Regions from separate parts of the Leptolyngbya sp. PL-A3 genome, predicted to be linked through region 3. Evidence: predicted binding sites of a transcription regulator. Region 3 holds the regulator's gene; each other region holds the start of a gene.

Region 1 (6,779 bases), on a different contig from region 3:
GGACTGCGGCATGCTTTGATCGAGGCTGTACGAACGGCATGTCGGCGATCAAAAGAATTGGGGCAATGATCTTATACAGCGTTTTGCGCTTGAATCAGCCACAGTTGTTTTTGTGAGAGCTGCGTGGAGTGTAGCTCTCACAAAAACAACCAGATTTTAAGCGCTTGAAAAGCGCTGTAGATATTTTCAAGGTTCATTTTTAGAAGGCAGTACGCCCAAAAATTAACCTTGAAAATACTAAAAATTGGCAATTCTTATTTACTCGAATTTTAATTGTTTAGACAAAAAATTCTGTAGGGCCTGAAATATCTTGCATATTTTGTACAGGATTCCTAGTGAAATGCAAGGAGAGGATATGGGACGCAGTCCCACATCCCTCCCTCGTACTTCACTCGATCGGAAAGGGTTATATTTGGTTTTTACGGCTGCTCAATTAATGTTGATGCAACTTACTGCATATGGATATCACTCAGCTTGTGGTTCAGGTCGTTGTTGCCATTGTTTGTGCAGGGGTTGCTAACATTCTGGTGCCTCGGCGCATACCCGGAAAATTATTCGGGCTTGTCATGATTGGCTTACTAGGAGTTTGGGTAGGGCAATGGGGGTTTGCCCTCATGCGTCAGCGACTTGGGATTGCATTCCCATTCCTTACCTGGGACATTGAAGGAGTGCTGATTATTCCTGCCATTATTGGGTCTGCTATTGTGTTGTATCTGGTAACACTATTTTTGAAGATGGGCCATTTTGAGTAGATTTTAGCGATAGATACAGGGGTTCCTAAAGCGCTTGAAGCCCTTTCATTAACCCTCGGCAGGCTCCTGTTAGAAAATCCAGGTCAAGGGTATCGATGCGATCGCTTGCTTTGTGATAGTGGGGATTGCGCAAAAACGCCGTGTCTGTCACCATTACTGCTCGATAACCCTGATCCCAAAAGGGGGCATGATCGCTGAGGCGAGTGCTGCGAATTTGTAGACCGCGATCGCCTGCTGGAAGCCATTCGCAAGGTACGGGTCCCGATCGTCGGAGCGTTCGGCTAAGCCGCATCAAATCAGGAATAGTTTTCCAGTTACCGACTAGAGCAATGAAATTGCCGCGATTGGGATAGAAATATTGCAATCCCGGGGGATAGGTCTGAGAGTTGGGAGTCTGGGTACAGTAGCCCAACATTTCCAGGGATAACATGAGCCTCAAGGACTGGCCCTGCTGCCGTATCATCTGCGCATAAGCTGCACTGCCCAGTAGTCCGTATTCTTCCAGGTCAAAAGCGACGAAGCGGAGGGGCGATCGCGCCGGAAACGCTGCAAAGAAGCGGGCCAGTTCCAACAGTGCTACCGCTCCTGTCCCGTTATCATCCGCTCCTGGGCAGTTGGGCACCGCATCATAGTGTGCCCCAATCAAAATGGGCGGACGTGTGGCAGCCTCAGGTTTTGATGCCGATAAATTGAGCACCAAATTTTGATGCTCTTGCCCATGGTGCTGAAAGGAATGGGTTTCCACCGTACCCCATTGGGCCAATTGCTCACGCATGTACTCCCGCACATAAAGATGACCCGTTGCAGAAAAATAGGGGTCGCGATCGCGCACAATTTCCTTTAAATGGCTTAGAAGGTTATCCTTCAAGCCTTGAGGGTCGGGCAGGTTTACGTTTTCGCCGAAATTTGGACTATTGGAGGGGCTGAGATCAGACATGGATACCCTTACAACAATTGCAAACTGGTTAGCCGGGGAGTTTGATAACGGGGAGCAGGCGATCGCTGATCCAACCTGGTTTGTGCATCTGAAACTGTGGCACCGACCCCTTCCCTTTACCGTAGATGGTTGTCTAGCCCTCTTTGCTGAGCAGGCCAATGTGATCTACGTTGATCAGCCTTACCGACAGCGGGTGCTCATTCTCCGGCCCGAACCCGACTCTCCCATTGGGCAGGTGGAATATCGAGCGTTGCGCCACCCAGAGCAATGGCGTGGAGCCGGAGCCGATGCCACACGCTTGCAGGCCCTCCAGCCAGAGGATCTGCTTCCACTTCCCGGCTGTATTCTTACCCTAACCCAACACGATCAGGGGTTCAGTGCCCATCCTCCTGCTGAGGCCCGCTGCTATTTCCAATATGACGGCAAAACCCGTCAAGTGATTTTGGGCTTTGAGGTGTATGGCGATCGCTTCCTCAGCTTCGATCGCGGGGTTGATCCAGAAACAGGGCAAGGCCTTTGGGGCGCTTTGATGGGGCCGTACCAGTTCGTTAAACGAGCGTGAGGGCAACGGGCTATTAATCCCTCTTCCCCACTAAACCAGTGCCCGTTTCTCAACCACCAGAGTCAATCCTTGCCAGGAACCTTGAGCATCGTAAGAGCGAATTAACCGATAGCGTAAATTCGGGGAAGGTAGCCAGCCCACTTCCAGGAGAAAGGGTTTGTTCCGGGGGATGGTGGAGGGGAAGGTACAGGATGCCCCGTCTGGCAGAAGTAACGTTTGGTTGATGTAGCCTCGGGGTGTTTGCCCAGTAGCGTCGTCAAATTTAAGGGTATTCCCCTCAATACGCGCTGAAGATTTCAGGTCAAAACCCTGAGTTGTGAGGTGTTGGTAGAGACGGTCGTCCTCCTTTTTCAGGATGAGTTGAGTCTGTACGGGTGTGTCCTCGAACCAATCGGGAGATAGTTTTTGGGCAGTTCCTTTCCAGGTGCCCAATAAGGATTCCACAGTGAGGGGAGGATTCTCTTGAGTTGAGGAGCTTGCTCGAAACTCTCGAATCAACGTGAGCTGGGTCAGAGCGTGCCCATCTGTCTGAGGATGGAATTGTAAAACGGCACGCAGGCGGCGATCGCCCAAAATAAATCCAAATTCTGCGCCAAATTCTGCGAAGGGGCTGAACTGTAAAGAACCCTGAGAGAACGCTCCTGTCTTAAAAAAAAGAATGCCGCGATTTAGACTGCGGTACTCCAGAACAGTCGATCGCTCCGGCAAACCATCCGTAGATAGAAACGTGACGGTTTGCTGAACAGCAGACTGGTCCTCTCCAGCGCTTAGCGTTACGCAGGAGGGCTTGTTATTTAGAACGCTACCGGTAGCAGATAAGGATGTGAATGAGCCCTGCCACTCCCCTAGATGAAGCAGGAGACGATCCCATTGGGATAGTACGTCGGCTCTGGGATCGGCCATAGAGAATATTCAGTCCAAAAGAAGATGAAATCGTTTCAATTCCCAACGAAAGTATAAGGCGTGTTGTGAACCTTAACCGTTGAGAACGGTTAAGGTCCTTCACCAGAGAATTAATCTACCCTGGCTTGCACGATTTTATCGGCATGTTATTTCGGTCCCCGCTGTACTACGGGTATCCAATTTGTCGTGCAATTTCAGGGGCATCTACCCTGATGGCCTTGACCTTCAGTCCTGCTGTTCATGAAACTCTTTGGAATTGCTTGGTTAATCTACCTTTCTAGCATTTATTTTCCCCATCTCTCCTTTGTTCAAGCCACACCTCTAAAATCAGCTGGGTTCTCTACGACAGGGGTTCCTTTCAAGGCAGCAGAGCCGAATGCCCGCTCCCTTGCAACACCCTATGCCTATTCCTTGTCATTCTCGACCCCAGGATGCGGCTGGATGCCCGATCCAGCGTGTCTTTCACGGTCAGCTTCTCAATCTTTCGAGGAATCTGCTGGTCTACTGCCCCTTGCTTCCAGTCTGCTTCCGGAACGGTCAGCAGCGGCTCCACCAGAAGTAGCAATCCCATCACTGAATAACCCCCTCCGTCAGCTATACGGTCGCCTAACACCGTGGGTTAGAGGCGATCGCCCAGCCAGCGTGATGAATGAACAGGTACGTTTGATTCTGGCAGATCAAAGCAGCGCTGAAACCCGCTCACTTCCCTCTGCTCCCCTGTTCCACGTATGCGAGGCCAAGGGAACTGAGCAGACCCTGGCAGAATCTTTCAAGGTGCAGGCTCCCTATCAAATTTGGATTCAGAACCACTTGGTGATGGCCCTGTCCGAACAGACTGCCGCAGAAGCGATGGTGCAGCGGTTGCGCCTGTTGATTGAAACCCCTGGCTTTGACGCCAACGGCCTGGTGCCGCAATGGGTGGGAGACGACCCCGCTATTACTGCAGGAAATCAAGTGTTATTGAAGATTGACCCGCTCATGGAGCGAGCCTTTCATCACAATGCCGACCTGATCGCGATTGACTGGACAAATAATTTGCGGCGTGCCCTTGGGGCTGAACCCCTTTCCCTGGTGGATGCCCAGGCCCAAATGTATGGCCTGGTGGAAAGTCGTCAGGGCTTACAAGGAACTGCATCCTGGTATGGCCCTTACTTTCATAAGCGCTTGACAGCTAACGGGGAACGGTTTAACCAGTACGCTCTGACTGTCGCCCACAAAACCCTACAGTTCAATACCTTTTTGAAGGTAACGAACCGCAAGAATGGACAATCTGTCATTGTTCGTGTGAATGACCGTGGACCTTACGTGGGAGAGCGTTCCCTCGATCTTTCCTACCAGGCGGCTCGCTGTATTAACAGTGATGAGGTAGGCGTTGTCTCCTACGAGGCCATGATTCTAGCTCCAGGCATTCCCGATGCTGTGCAACTGGCTCGCCCTGCTAAACCGAATGTGGAATTTCCACGGCAAATTGCAGGTAATCCAATGAGTTTTGATCGCCCTCCAATTGATTAGTTCTGAAGAAACCTACCTGCTGCGGAGTGCATCCCACTTTTGTAAATTTGGGAAACCCACTGCTGCTTTCATCGGTGTTTGTTGCAGGAAGTGTTCTGAAAAGCTAAGCCAAATTTGTGGGTAGGTCGGTTATCCGATCCCCTTTCGGGTGCTGGAATTTTAGCAATCCCCTCTGGAGAGTGCTAAATTCTGGAAGGAGAACTCAGCGATTGGGAATGGCCAAGATTATTGTTTTTAAGGATGACTCGCGTCAGGCCCTCGAACGGGGGGTCAATGCGATCGCCAATGCCGTACGGATTACCCTGGGTCCTCGGGGCCGCAATGTCGTATTAGAAAAGAAATACGGCATACCTGAAATCGTCAATGACGGGGTTAGCATTGCTAAGGAAATTGAACTGGAAGATCCTCTAGAAAATGCTGGCGCGCAACTGATTCGCGAAGTCGCATCCAAAACGAAAGACCTGGCAGGGGATGGCACCACCACTGCAACGGTGTTGGCCCAGGCCATGATCCACGAAGGTTTGCAAAACGTGACAGCAGGTTCTAACCCTGTTAGCCTTCGTCGAGGTATCGAGAAGACCGTGGCGTATTTGGTGAATGAGATTGGGGCAGTTGCCAAGCCTGTATCTGATAACGCCATGATCGGGCAAGTTGCCACTGTCTCTTCTGGTAACGACGCGGAAGTCGGCTCGATGATTGTCGAGGCCATGAACCAGGTGGGTCAGAATGGTGTGATCACCGTAGAAGAGTCCAAGTCCCTCTCAACTTCCATGGATGTTGTGGAAGGAATGAACTTCGACCGGGGCTACATCTCTCCCTACTTCGTGACCGACACCGAGCGGATGATCTGTGAGATGGAGAACGTCGCCATCCTGATCACCGACAAAAAGATCAGCTCTGTCCAAGATCTCGTGCCCTTGTTGGAGCAAGTTGCCCGGGCCGGACAACCTCTTCTCATTATTGCCGATGACATTGAAGGGGAAGCTCTCGCTGCCCTGGTCGTCAACCGTCTACGGGGTGTGCTGAATGTGGTGGCCGTGAAAGCTCCCAGCTTTGCCCTGCGCCGCAAGGAAGTGCTGCAAGATATCGCCATCGTGACGGGTGGCCAGGTAGTTACGGAGGAGGTTGGCCTCACCCTGGATCAACTGGAGCCCGATATGCTCGGCCGGGCTGACAAAATTACTGTGACGAAAGACACCACAATCATCGTGTCAGAATCTCCTGATAAGAGCGCTGTGGAAGCTCGGGTTGCCCAACTGCGTCAGCAACTGGCTGAAACCGATTCTGACTACGACAGCGAAAAGCTGCAAGAACGGATTGCTAAGCTGATTGGTGGCGTAGCTGTGATCAAAGTCGGTGCAGCTACTGAAACCGAACTGAAGGATCGCAAACTGCGCATTGAGGATGCTCTCAACGCGACCCGTGCAGCGGTAGAAGAAGGTATTGTTCCCGGTGGTGGTACGACCCTGTTGCACCTGGCTCAGAAGCTAGACGGCTTCGTTGCAGGGTTAGATAGCGACGAGCAGATTGGTGCCCGCATTGTGGCTCGGGCGCTGGAAGCTCCCCTGCGTCAGATTGCCGATAACGCCGGAGCCCCTGGCACCGTCGTTGTTGAGAAGGTGCGCGATTTGGATTTCAATGTCGGCTATAACGCCCTCACTGGCCAGTATGAAGACCTGGTGCAGGCAGGCATTATCGACCCGGCTAAAGTCGTGCGATCGGCTCTGCAAGATGCAGCTTCTGTTGCCGCTATGGTACTGACCACCGAAGTGCTGGTGGTCGAGAAGCCTGAACCCCAACCCCCTGCTGGCGCTGGCGGCGACATGGGTGGTATGGGCGGTATGGGTGGCATGGGTGGCATGGGTGGCATGGGCGGTATGGGTATGCCTGGCATGGGCGGCATGGGCATGATGTAAGCCTGCCCTACACACTCTTTACCCATAGCCACTTTAAAGGGATGGGGCGACGCATTGCATTGCCCCGACCTTTTTGAATCTACAGCTCCAATTAAAAAGAGAGTGCCGGGATAAAAACCAGCGCTCTCTTTTTAATTAGATTAATTAGAGCTGCTACGGGTGCATCCCACTTTTGCAAATTTGGAAACCCACTTTTG
Region 2 (6,779 bases), on a different contig from region 3:
TCGAACCTTATATCAAATTACTTCCTCTAACCAGCTTACGTTTGATGAGAAACTTCAAGAACTACTGGCTCTGGGACGCCGTCAATTGGGCCTGGATATAGGAGTTCTGTCTCATGTGACGGGCGATCGCTACGAAGTAATCCTGGCTCTTTTGCCTCAAGACGCCAAGATCAAAGGTGCTATTTTTGACATCAACCAGACCTACTGTCGTGAAACATTGCAGGCAGAAGAAGCTGTTTGTCTTGAATCGGCTGAAACATGCGAGTTGTATAACCATCCGTGTTATTCAACCTTTAAGCTAGAATCCTATATTGGTGTTCCGGTGACTGTGGCAGGCCAAGTTTATGGAACGCTCAATTTTTCAAGTCTTTCTCCCTACCCTAAGCCGTTTGCAGCCCTGGATAAAGAACTTTTGAAGTTGATGGCTCAATGGATTGGTAGCGAGATAGAACGCCAACAGATTGCTGATAATTTAGCATGTACTCGTGACCAAGCGTTGGCGGCCAGCCTGGCAAAAAGTGAATTTCTCTCTACGATTAGCCACGAAATCCGCACACCGATGAATGCGATCGTGGGTATGACAGGATTGCTGCTGGATACAAAGTTGACGACAGATCAACGAAATTTTGCGGAAACCATCCGCAATAGCAGCGACACGTTGCTCATTATCATTAATGACATTCTCGATTTTTCAAAAATCGAGTCTGGCAAGCTTGATTTTGAAATACAACCCTTTGAGCTACGAACTTGTATTGAAGAATCTCTTGATCTATTAGCAGCACAAGCCGCTGAGAAAAAATTGGAATTAGCTTATCAGCTTGATCCACAAATTCCGCCGATCATTAAAGGCGATATCACTCGCTTACGCCAAATTCTAGTCAATTTGGTCAATAATTCCGTTAAGTTCACCCACGTTGGTGAGGTGATTACCTCAGTTTCAGCCCAAAAGGTAGCTAAGGAAGATAGTTCTGGGGATTCTGACTACGAAATTACCTTTGCGGTCAAGGATACTGGGATTGGGATTCCCCCAGAACATCTTGAACGTTTGTTTAAACCCTTCAGCCAGGTTGACTCCTCGACGACTCGTAAGTATGGAGGCACTGGACTGGGTCTGGTGATTTGCAAGAAGTTAGTCGAGATGATGGGGGGTAAAATTTGGGTTGAGAGCCAACCCGACCAGGGCTCAACCTTCTATTTCACAATTACGGCTCAAGCTGCCTCTGATCAACCTGTTGTAGGGTACGGTACGCCTCAATTGGACTTGGCTGGGAAACATCTGCTGATTGTGGATGATAATGCTACCAATCGACAAATTCTGACACAGCAGGCAGAGTCTTGGGGCATGATTCCCTACACGGCAAAATCTGGGGCAGAAGCCCTGGATTGGTTGAATCAGAGAAACCATTGTGACATGGCGATTCTGGACATGCAGATGCCTGAAATGGACGGGTTAACTCTGGCAGCCGAAATCCGGAAGTGCAGTTTATTGAAGTCGCTTCCGCTAGTGATGCTCACATCAATGAGCAAACCTGAAAAAATTGACCAGGGCGATGACGTCAATTTTGCCGCTTTTCTCAATAAGCCTCTTAAGCAATCGCAATTGTTTAATGTGCTCACTCAAATCTTAGGTGGTCAACGGGTTAAGATTCAGCAATCCTCTTCCAAAACGTTGGAGATCAGCCATTTGCTTCTCGCTGAAAGAGCACCTTTGCGTATCTTAGTAGCAGAAGACAATCGAGTAAATCAAGAAATAGCTTTACGGCTACTGCAACACATTGGTTATCGTGCTGATGTTGCAGCGAATGGATTAGAAGTGTTAGAAATTTTGCGCCGTCAAACCTACGATGTGGTGCTGATGGATGTAAATATGCCAGAAATGGACGGCCTAACAGCGACGCAGCATATTCTGGAGCAGTGGGAGGTTGATGTCCGGCCTCGTATTATTGCCATGACGGCGAATGCGATGCAGGGCGATCGCGAAAACTTCTTGAATGCTGGAATGGATGACTATATTAGTAAACCAATCCGAATTGAGGAGCTTATCCAGGCACTTAATAAATGCCAGTCTCGATGTTGTCTACCAATTGATGAGATTGAGGTTAATTCTCCCCCATCTTGTGAAATTTATGATGGTGATTTAAGACGAGACGATGTTATCGACTCCAAAATATTGCAAGACTCTCTTAATATGATGGGCGGAGATCCTGCAGAAACTTTGAAGCGTCTGGTAACACTTTTCTTTGAAGATGCTCCCAATCTCGTACAATCGACAATTCTAGCTATAGAGCAAGCAAATCCATCTGGTTTAGCCCAGGCTGCACACACTCTAAAATCTAGCAGTGCCGTCTTTGGCGCCATTCCATTCTCGCAGTTATGCCAACGGCTCGAAACATCTGGTCGTATTGGCAACTTAACAGGTGCTTCAGAACTACTCATGCTCTTTAAAGAGGAATATAGAAAGCTTGAGGACATTCTCCGGATGGAATGCCATTCCCATACCCGACTATGATCCGTCTGCGATCGCAGTTTACAAGAAGGGCATTCCAACTATTTCTAAAAGCCAATTGATTCCACCAGAAGAGATGAAGGCGTTTCTGAGTGTAAATCCTTGTGGTAGGGACGTTGTATACAACGTCCCTACCACAAGGATTTTAAGGACTGACTCGACATTCACTCATGTCACCGTAGAAAGAAAACCCACACAAAATCTGTAGGAATACCTGTAGATACTGTTTTGCCTTCTGTTGGTCAAGCCCCTTGACCAACAGAAGGCAAAACAGTATCTACAAGCGTTTTGAATGCAAAAAAGGGGCGATCGCCCACAATGACGATCGCCCCGCATTAAATGCCGCAGAATATCTGCGGCTAAATCGTAACCTTAGTAGTCGAAGTCGCCGCCCATGCCGCCGCCAGCGCCAGCGCCAGCTGCTTCCTTGGGTTCGGGCTTGTCAACAACGATGCACTCGGTGGTCAGCACCATGCCAGCGATGGAAGCTGCGTTTTGCAGCGCAGAACGGGTTACCTTCGCGGGGTCTACGATACCAGCTTCGAACATGTCGATGAACTTGCCGTTAGCGGCGTCATAACCCACGTTGAAGTCTTGCTCTTTCACGCGCTCAGCGATCACAGCACCGTTTTGGCCTGCGTTCTCAGCGATCCGCTTCAGAGGAGCGGGCAGCGCACGAGCCACGATCAACGCACCAGTCAGCTCTTCGTTGCTCAGGTTGGCGTTTGCCCACTCTTCCAGGGAAGGAGCCAGGTGTGCCAGGGTGGTACCACCACCGGGAACGATACCTTCTTCAACTGCAGCCTTGGTTGCGTTGATGGCATCTTCCAGGCGCAGCTTACGATCCTTCATTTCGGTTTCGGTTGCCGCACCCACTTTCACCACGGCTACACCGCCGGAAAGCTTAGCCAGACGCTCTTGCAGCTTCTCTTTGTCGTAGCTGGACTCAGTCTCTTCAATCTGACGACGGATTTGCTCGCAACGGGCCTTCACCTGAGCTTCGTTACCTTCAGCAACGATGGTGGTGGTGTCCTTGGTCAGGGTGATGCGACGAGAGCGACCCAGCATTTCCAGCTTGGTGGTGTCTAGCTTGAGGCCGGTGTCTTCGCTGATAACTTGACCGCCGGTCAGTACCGCGATGTCTTCCAGCATTGCTTTACGGCGATCGCCAAAGCCAGGAGCCTTCACAGCAGCCACGTTCAGCACACCCCGCAGGCGGTTAACCACCAGGGTTGCCAGAGCTTCTTTCTCGATATCTTCAGCGATGATCACCAGAGGACGACCGGCGCGAGCTACTTGCTCCAGCACGGGCACCAGATCTTGTACCAGGGTGATCTTCTTGTCGGTGATCAGGACGAAAGGCTCATCCAGCACTGCTTCCATCCGCTCGGTGTCGGTAGCGAAGTAGGGAGAGATGTAACCTTTGTCGAAGCGCATCCCTTCAGTGACCTCCAGTTCGGTGGTCATGGACTTGCCTTCTTCCAGAGAGATAACGCCTTCGCGACCCACTTTGTCCATTGCTTCTGCAATCATTTGGCCGACTTCTTCGTCGTTGCCCGCAGAGATGGAACCAACTTGAGCGATCGCTTTGGAATCTTCAACAGGACGTGCGTGCTCAGCAATCTTCTCAACGAGGAACGCGGTGCCCTTGTCGATACCACGCTTCAGGGAGATCGCGTTAGCACCAGCGGCTACGTTACGCAGACCTTCTTTAACGATGGCGTGAGCCAATACGGTCGCGGTGGTGGTACCGTCGCCAGCTGCGTCATTGGTCTTAGAAGCGGCCTGACGGATCAAAGATACGCCGGTGTTCTCGATGTGGTCTTCCAGTTCGATTTCTTTGGCGATGGTGACCCCGTCATTCACGATTTGGGGAGCACCAAACTTCTTCTCGAGAACCACGTTACGACCTTTGGGGCCGAGGGTTACTGCAACTGCTTCAGCCAGAATATCGATCCCTTTTTCCAGGGCGCGACGTGCGTTTTCGTTGTAAATGATGCGCTTAGCCATAGTTCCTCAGTGAAATTTTAGAATTGTGATTTTGGATTTTCGAATGAAGGGGTTGAGCGAGTTTCGCCTTAGATCTGGATTTTGATTGAGTTCAATCTAAAATCCAAAATCTAAAATCCAAAATTACGAAACGATAGCCAGAATGTCCTTCTCAGACAACAGCACATACTCGTCGGTACCCAGTTTGATATCGGTTCCGGCGTACTTGGAGTACAGCACTTTGCTACCTACTTCAATATCGATGGCCTGACGAGAGCCGTCGTCATTGCGCTTACCAGGGCCTACTTGCACAACTTCACCAACCTGAGGCTTTTCTTTCGCAGCATCAGGCAGGAAGATACCGCCAGCGGTCTTTTCTTCCGATGCACTTACTTTCACAAATACTCGATCGCCCAACGGTTTAACCGTAGAAACGCTCAGAGAAATAGCAGCCATAGAACCTCTCCAAACGATTGACTAGAATTGATAAGGTGAATCTGAGATAGGCTGGCAGGAGAAAACCCAGGAGCATATGAGGAATGGCACTCGGCCATCTCGATCGCCTTCAGCTGACCGCAGCTAGTGGACAGTTATCAGCGATTGCTCCGGTGGAAGTCCCTTGTCACTTTAGCACTCTCTCCACCTGAGTGCTAATTTAGCGGAGTAAGGTGACTCTCAGCAACTTTCTTCTATGTACGGTTTACCGTACGGATTATGTCGGAAGGGCGATCGCGAGTTCTAGAAGCCTTTGGGGAAAACTTAATTCTAAGTACCTAAATTCTTGCTCTATAAAGCTTCTAGCCTATAAACCGAGCTTGTCCCTTGGAAAAGCGCTTCCTCATACATCTATCTTAGGGGGAATGGCTTTTTTGCAGTAAGATGCGTGGGTACGGGGCAAATACCATGGTTTAACAATGTACAAGGCACCTCAGCCTAAATTCTTACAGTCTTTCTGGAACGACGCCTTTAATCTGGAGCACCACCTGGCAGAGTTTCTCCAACTCGATCCACAAACGCTTTCCCAACAATTGGATGAGCGCCGCTATGCGGTAGCCGATGTTAGCCATCACTTTGATTGGGAACTCGTAGCCGACTTTTATGAGCATCAGGTGGGTTCAGCTTATCTGTTTGAACTGGCAGCCTGGCATCTTACCAGCCGCGACTATATTGGCTCAACTTTGGCGCTGATTGCAGATCAAGCAAAGGGGCACGTTCTCGACTTTGGTGGCGGCATTGGAACGCATGCGATCGCGGCTGCGCTCTGCCCCGATGTCGAGCAGGTTACCTATGTCGACATCAACCCCATCAATCGGGCTTTTGTTCAAACCCGTATTCGAGACCTGGGCCTTGAGAAGAAATTACACTGCTTGAGTGAGTTGGATTTAACACAATCCTTCGACACCATTCTCTGTTTTGATGTGATTGAGCACCTATCCAATCCCAGCCATCAACTGTTGGAGTTTCACAAAGTCCTCCAACTGGAAGGTTGTGTCATCCTCAACTGGTGTTTTTTCAAGGGGTACAACAACGAATATCCAACGCACATGGATGATCCGGTTGTGGTCAATACCTTCTTTCAGACTCTCCAGCACAATTTCTTAGAGGTTTACCATCCTCATCTGATTACGACTCGCTGTTATCGCAAAGTAATTCACAGTTCGTTGTAATCAAAAACCAAGTGCTATGGCAATAGGCGGCTGAATTTTCAGTGCCAGAAAATGAAAAAGGGGCGATCGCTATGACCACCCCAGCAGCGCAGATTTGGAGCAAGTTGGAGGTTCGCAGTCCAGAAGGCTGAAACTTTTCAACTCGATGTTTTTAGGATACGGGTGTGAATGAAATTCTTCATTCACCTTTTGTGCTTGAATTAATGCCGAAATCCATGGGAGAAATTTCGCAAAAGCGATCGCTCTCCCACGGTTTTATGCTTCTACTGATGCCGAAAACTGTATTGCTGCTCTGGTGTCAAAGCCATCAACCCTCTATTGATGCCACTCAATACGGCCAACAGAGAAGCGGTGACGATACTGCTGTGGATACCGACGCCATGTATGGTGCCGGGTAACCAATCAGCAGCGAGTTCGACAATGGCGATCGCATCCGCACCACTACCCTGGCCCAATGCTCGCTCCTCATAATGGTGAATGCGAATGTCCATTCCCAGAGCATGAACGAAGGCATCAATGGGGCCATTACCAGAGCCTTGCAAGCTGATGGGTTGCCCGTCGCGTTCAACCGTAACCTGAATTGAGGGCGGTTCTGTCTCATCGAGCCAGTGATGCTG
Region 3 (6,779 bases):
CGGTGGTGGATTTGACGGTGAAGCAGACTTACCACGAACTGGCTAAAACAGCCAAGGATTGTGCTGCAGGAGCAGTGCTCATCTCAGCTCTGGCCGCTGTGCTAGTTGCAGGTTCGCTGTTATTCCCCCCTCTGCTCCATCGGCTAGACCTGCTTTAATCGAATTCGGGCTTTCGTCAACACTATTTGCCCTTTCTCTGCTGATCTCCTCCACCATGATTCTCGTTATCGACAATTACGACAGCTTTACCTACAATCTGGTGCAATACCTGGGAGAGCTGGGTGCTGAGTTGCCCGTCGCCCAGGATATTCGCGTCTATCGCAACGACCAAATCTCATTGGATGAAATTCGTAGTCTGAAGCCAGATGCGATCGTCATTTCACCAGGGCCGGGTCGCCCAGAAGATGCTGGCATCTCTCCCACAGTCATTCGAGAGTTGGGGCCGACAACCCCTGTTCTGGGCGTTTGCCTGGGGCATCAGGGCATTGGTCTGGTATTTGGCGGAACCATTACCTCAGCCGGTGAACTGATGCATGGTAAAACTTCTCCGATTCATCACACTGGGGTGGGCGTCTTTGCTGGGGTCGAGAACCCGATGCAAGCAACTCGCTACCATAGTCTGGTCATTGAGCGCGAAACCTGCCCGGACGTGCTGGAAATCACAGCCTGGGTAGAAGATGGCACGATTATGGGTGTCCGTCACCGGGAGTTCCCTCACATCCAGGGCGTACAGTTCCACCCAGAGAGCATCTTGACTGAAGCTGGAAAGGAGCTGCTGAGAAACTTCCTTTCTGCAATTCCCAAGGCTCCAGCGCTGGCTGGTATAGGAAGCCGCGAAGTTTAACTCCTTCTTCGTGCTGTTTAGTTCCGCTGGGTGTGTGGTGTGTTTTGCACACCACACACCCAGCGGAACCAAAGTATATGTGACGCGGCTATATTCTGGCACAAGGGGAGGGGCGATCGCCCCTCCCCTGTAGGCTAATAGTTGTTTTGTCCCCTGGCAGACGTTTTGCGCGCTCTGTTCAGGTTCCTGTTGAGGTAGGTATGAAGCGACGCAAGTTTATCCCCTATGCCAGTGCAGGGCTATTTTCCGCCCTGGGTTCTAGTCTGCTGGCTCAAAGAGCTCAGGCTCAGGCTTCCGGTGTGACAATCCAATCTTTAGGGCACACCTGTTTTCTGTTCACAGGGGGCGGCCGTCGCATTCTGGTTAATCCTTTCCGGCCTATTGGTTGTACGGCAGGTTACCGGGCTCCGCGTGTATCTGCTGATCTGGTGATGATTAGCAGCCGCCTATTTGATGAAGGATCACTAGATGGACTACCCGGCAACCCCCGACTTCTAGCTGAAGCCGGTGCTTATGAAATCAATGGGTTGCGAATCCAAGGCATTGGTATTGACCACGATCGCCAGGGTGGCCAGCGTTTTGGCACCAACATCATCTGGCGCTGGGATATGGGCGGGCTCAACATTACGCACCTGGGAGGCGCGGCTGCCCCCATTGAAGTAGAACAACAGATTCTCATTGGCCGTCCGGATGTGTTACTGGTTCCCGTTGGCGGTGGCCCCAAAGCCTATAACGCTGAAGAAGCCCGTCAGGCTATCCAAACTCTCAACCCCCGTATCATCATTCCAACCCAATACCGTACCCAGGCAGCCGATGCTAACGCCTGCGAGATTGCAGGTTTAGATGAATTTCTCAGCGTGATGAGTGGCACACCCGTACAGCGCCGAGGCGATTCTCTATCCGTCTCGTCGGGTAGCTTACCCTCTCAAGGAAGCCGCATTGAGGTATTAAGTTACCCGTTCTAAGGGCTACGGCTTCAACAGTTCGGGTTGTTCTCCTGTTGGTTTGAAAAAAGGAGAGGTGGTGCGATGCACCACCTCTCCTTTTTTCAAACCAACGTTAACCGTCCATAGCGCTGCGGAGAATCAGCTATCCCAACTTGTCTATTTATGGGGGGACTCGCTAGGATTGGGAATCAAGGCCTGGTCTTTATCCTAATCCTGTAGGTTCTACATCTCATGCATCACTCGGAATTTGCTCAGCGACGCGAACAGTTGATGACTCGTATCGGCAAAGGCGTAGCAGTGTTTCGCAGTGCGCCTCTGGCCGTGATGCACAATGATGTGGAATACAACTTTCGGCAAGACAGCGACTTCTTCTATTTAACGGGTTTTGATGAGCCACAAGCCGTCGCTGTGTTAGCTCCTCACCATGAGGAACACAAATTTGTTTTATTTGTACAACCCAAAGACCCCGACAAGGAAACCTGGACTGGTTATCGGGTTGGCGTAGAAGCAGCCAAAGAACGCTTCGGGGCCGATGCTGCCTTTTCCATCGAAGAGTTGGACGAAAAACTATCCGAGTATGTGAAAGGGGCCGATCGCATCTATTATCGATTGGGTCGAGATTCCTCCTTTAACGATAAGCTGCTACGTCTCTGGCAACGGCTTATGGCCACCTATCCCAAGCGCGGCACTGGCCCGATCGCCATTGAAGACCCCGGCCCCATCTTGCATGGAATGCGCCTGTTAAAAAGCCAAGCTGAGCTGGATCTGATGCGTCGCGCCGCGCAAATTGCAGAAGAAGCGCATAATCGAGCGATCGCCTACGCCAAACCGGGCGCTTTCGAATATCAGGTGCAAGCCGAGATTGAACATACTTTCCGGCTTAACGGGGCATCGGGACCGGCCTATCCCTCCATCGTGGCCTCTGGAGCCAATGCCTGCATCCTCCATTACACCGAGAACACGCGTCAGATGCAGGACGGAGAGTTGCTGCTGATTGATGCTGGATGCGCTTACGGCTACTACAACTCGGATATTACTCGCACCTTCCCCGTCAGCGGGCACTTTACTGAGGAACAGCGCATTCTATACAGCATTGTGCTGGAGGCTCAAAAGCAGGCGATCGCTCAGGTGCATCCTGGCAACCCCTACAGCCAAATTCATGACACCGCCGTTAGCGTTATCGTGGATGGCTTACTGGATTTGGGGCTACTCCAAGGAGACAAAGAGGAAATTATCAAAGAGGAGAAGTACAAGCCTTTCTACATGCATCGCACAGGTCACTGGTTGGGGCTGGATGTGCATGATGTTGGCGTCTATCAACATGGTGAAACGCCGCACACTCTGGAATCCGGCCAGGTAACTACGGTGGAGCCCGGTATCTACATCAAGCCCGACATCAAACCTGCCGAAGGACAACCGGACGTACCCGAGCGCTGGCTGGGTATTGGCATCCGCATTGAAGATGATGTGCTGGTTACAGCCGAGGGGTATGATGTGCTGACTGCAGGCGTTCCTAAGGAAATTGAGGATTTAGAGTCCTAAAACCCCTAACCAGTAGGCTATGGGGATTGTGATTATGACGCAGTCCTCATAACCAGTTGAAACTTTTATACCAGCCTTAGAAGTGACGCATTTTGTTATGTGTGGTGGGCTTTGCACACCACACATAACAAAATCCTCTATCGCTCAGCGGTGTATTGAGCTAATACCAGAGGACGTCGGGAGTTTGTTCAAAAGCGGTGCGGATCGAATGCTCCCATTGCTTACGGATGTCTTCGAGGTAGCGATCGCCCGGCTGCAAGGTCAGTTGATGCTTCACGACCAGACTATCCGCTCGATACATCACCAGATTAATCGGCGGCCCAACGGAAATATTGGACTTCATCGTTGAATCAATGGACAGGAGGGCACACTTAGCAGCATCTTCTACCGATGTCTCGTAGGTCAGGATGCGATCCATGATGGGCTTGCCATACTTGGTTTCACCGATCTGGAGAAATGGGGTTTCGCGAGCCGCCTGAATACAATTGCCCTGGCTGTAAATCATATACAGCTCGGTCTGTTCTCCCTGAATTTGCCCGCCCAGCAAAAGAGTACAGGTGTAATCAATACGATCCCGTTCCAACCAGGGCCGCTCAGTCTCCTGGATCTCGCGGATTTTTTTGCCGATGTAGCAGGCAATCTCATACATCGTTAGCAGCGAGTGAACGTTTTCGTTTTCGCCAATTTTTAAGTCCTGATGGAGGGCATGGATAACGGCCTGGGTAATCGAGAGATTGCCTGATGTGCAGATTAAAATAACCCGCTGCCCTGGCACCGATAAGTCAAATAACTTGCGGTAGGTAGAAATATAATCCACCCCAGCATTGGTTCGCGAATCAGCGCCCATGACGAGACCACTGCGGGTCACAATTCCAAGGCAATAGGTCATACGTCTTCACTCAACACCTGTACCAATTCAATATGAAAATGCACCTAATGTTCTACGTCCTGCTTAGGCAGCACCCAGAATATTAGGCACATCTTCATAAGTTATTCTGCATGCGCGATGCACACACAAAATAATTGAAATTGGATGGGAAACCAGAGGTTTTTCATCCAGTAGGAGCCAACCTAGCTAAGGCTTTCAGTCAGATAGCCAGCCGTAGCCTCTACAAGAGCGATCGCATCCTCATACACCATTCGAGTCGGCCCTAGCATTCCAACACTGCCTGCTGAGGTTTCGCCACAGTGATAGATTGCCGAAATTAGCGTGCAACCCTTCATGGGCTCCAGGGGATTTTCAGAACCGATGCGGATCGTGACCCGGCGATCGCTCTGAAGATGAATCGGATCAAAAATCAACTCGCACAGTTGCTCCTGTTCCGACTCCAGTAGATGGACAATGGGCTGAACCTGCTGCACTTCAGCAAATTCAGGCTGACGTCGCAGTACCTCAGCAACCCCCGTTACAAACATCTGTGAGGCAACAGAATCCATTGAGCGCCGATGCATTTCTGAGAGAGCATGACGCATCAGCTCAGCATACTGATCAAATTCACGGCCCAATTCACGCCAATTGAGGGTAGCCGTATCTGTGGGCGAACGGCCTCGTAAATGTTGATTGAGGAAATTGGAAAGCACCTGCAACTCTCGATCCAGCAAGTCAGGATCGGGGGGATTATCCGAAGCTGGCAGATCAATCACAATGGACTGGGTTTCGTAAGAATCCAACACGCCAATCATCATGAGCCGGCCCGGATCTACCTGCACCAGTTGCAGATGGCGCAGGCGAGCCGCTAGAACTCGTGGCATGGTCACCAGGGAAATATAACCACTCAACGTCGAGAGGATTTGAGCGGCCCCTCGCAAGATAGCTTCCAGGCTGTAACCATCTGGTAGCAGCTTGCTAGAAAGAACGCCATCAATTTGACGGGCTACCTGCTCCGATGGCGTTACCAGATGATCCACATACATACGATAACCATTGTCTGAAGGCACCCGCCCCGCCGAGGTGTGGGGCTGAAATAGTAACCCAGACTTTTCCAGGAAGCCCATTACATTACGAATCGTAGCTGGGCTAACGCGGGGCTGAAACTCTTCAACCAGGGCCTCTGAGCCAACAGGCCGCGCCGTTGCAATGTAATGGCGTACTGTTGCTCCTAAGACTCGCTGTTGCCGTTTATTGAGCTGAACCGGAGCATCCATTCGGAAAATCTTAAATAGTTTTTAAGGTCGTGAGCTGATCGTAATTTAGCGCTTCAGGGTTTGTCCATGGGTATCTATGAATACCCTCGTTCTCGATAGAGCCATGAAATTGGTTGGCGTTTCCCTCCAATCTCATGGCTCTATCCAGCAAACCCATCAGTACTGAGGCACAGAGCGATCGACGTAAACAGAGTAGGCATGGATACCCCCCGCAATATTCTTCACATTGCTAAAACCTTGGGACACTAACCACTGGCACATCTGTGCAGAACGCACACCATGGTGGCAGAGCACCAGGGTTTCTTTTTCTGGGCTCAAGCGCTGATTAACGTTTGTAGACCATTCCCCATATTGACTGAGGGGGAGGTTGATGAAGGTGGGGAGTTGGGCGATCGCCAACTCCTCTGGTTCCCGCACATCAATCAGTTGAAGGTCAACTGGGTCTTCTGCTAACCGTTGTGCCAGCTCTTCAACACTGACTTGTCCAAATTCCTGACCTGTCATGACGTTTTCCCCTGGTTTAAATGTCTACTGCCCAAATTCCTGGCGGGCCCTTTCTACCAATTCGGCAGTGACAGTTTCTAATTCTTCATCCCGAGCAATTTGCTCAATTCGAATACGTGCCTGGGCACGAACAAAAAAGGGAATGTTATTGAGCTTTGCCTTAGCGTCAGGCGTCCAAACCGGGTAACTCATATCAAAGTTTTTAATCACAAGCCATTCATGTATTTCCCATCTTAAGGCAAAGCACTACCCCCAGGGGTTGTACACATTTGCCTCCACGCAAGGAACATAACGCGAATGAGGTGTTTTGCTAGATGTGTTTCACACACCTAACAAAATACCGGTATAGAAAAGAGGCCCCCCGAAGGGGACCTCTAAAATGAACCAGAACTAAGGATTAATCCAAATCTGGCATTGCCAATACGGGTTCGGTCTCACGATCGATACCTTTCTCGAAACCAGCGGCAGCAGCCCGAGCACGACCCGCGTGCCACAGGTGACCGACCAGGAAGAAGAAGCCCAGTACGAAGTGAGAGGTCGCCAACCAGGCGCGAGGAGATACATAGTTAACCGAGTTAATTTCGGTTGCTACACCACCCACAGAGTTCAGAGAACCCAGAGGAGCGTGAGTCATGTACTCAGCCGCACGGCGAGCTTGCCAGGGTTGAATATCGTTCTTGATCTTGTCCAGATCCAGACCGTTGGGACCACGGAGGGGCTCCAGCCAGGGACCCTGGAAGTCCCAGAAGCGCATGGTTTCACCACCGAAGATGATTTCACCAGTAGGAGAGCGCATC

The links. The regulator HrcA, encoded in region 3, represses chaperone genes, less so after heat shock. The targets are predictions, from matches to a motif close to ANTTAGCACTCNNNANTNNNGAGTGCTAANT.
Region 1: the regulator HrcA is predicted to act here: its motif matches at 4,824-4,854, upstream of groL (chaperonin GroEL).
Region 2: the regulator HrcA is predicted to act here: its motif matches at 5,121-5,151, upstream of groES (co-chaperone GroES).

Annotation. Positions count from the first base shown of each region.
Region 1 covers NZ_JAMPLB010000028.1:68,922-75,700, forward strand. The annotation lists gene proC (pyrroline-5-carboxylate reductase) at 1-69, shown strand, start outside; gene NDI52_RS20115 (hypothetical protein) at 459-752, shown strand; gene NDI52_RS20120 (M28 family peptidase) at 778-1,689, opposite strand; gene NDI52_RS20125 (chromophore lyase CpcT/CpeT) at 1,688-2,251, shown strand; gene NDI52_RS20130 (DUF3598 family protein) at 2,282-3,154, opposite strand; gene NDI52_RS20135 (septal ring lytic transglycosylase RlpA family protein) at 3,395-4,666, shown strand; gene groL (chaperonin GroEL) at 4,882-6,582, shown strand.
Region 2 covers NZ_JAMPLB010000006.1:11,627-18,405, reverse strand. The annotation lists gene NDI52_RS06905 (response regulator) at 1-2,509, shown strand, start outside; gene groL (chaperonin GroEL) at 2,879-4,516, opposite strand; gene groES (co-chaperone GroES) at 4,640-4,951, opposite strand; gene NDI52_RS06890 (class I SAM-dependent methyltransferase) at 5,410-6,162, shown strand; gene leuA (2-isopropylmalate synthase) at 6,426-6,779, opposite strand, start outside.
Region 3 covers NZ_JAMPLB010000032.1:1,171-7,949, reverse strand. The annotation lists gene NDI52_RS21390 (diacylglycerol kinase family protein) at 1-158, shown strand, start outside; gene NDI52_RS21385 (aminodeoxychorismate/anthranilate synthase component II) at 215-844, shown strand; gene NDI52_RS21380 (MBL fold metallo-hydrolase) at 1,045-1,809, shown strand; gene NDI52_RS21375 (aminopeptidase P N-terminal domain-containing protein) at 2,023-3,333, shown strand; gene NDI52_RS21370 (proteasome-type protease) at 3,494-4,222, opposite strand; gene hrcA (heat-inducible transcriptional repressor HrcA) at 4,405-5,478, opposite strand; gene NDI52_RS21360 (rhodanese-like domain-containing protein) at 5,635-5,982, opposite strand; gene NDI52_RS21355 (PCP reductase family protein) at 6,007-6,174, opposite strand; gene psbC (photosystem II reaction center protein CP43) at 6,380-6,779, opposite strand, start outside.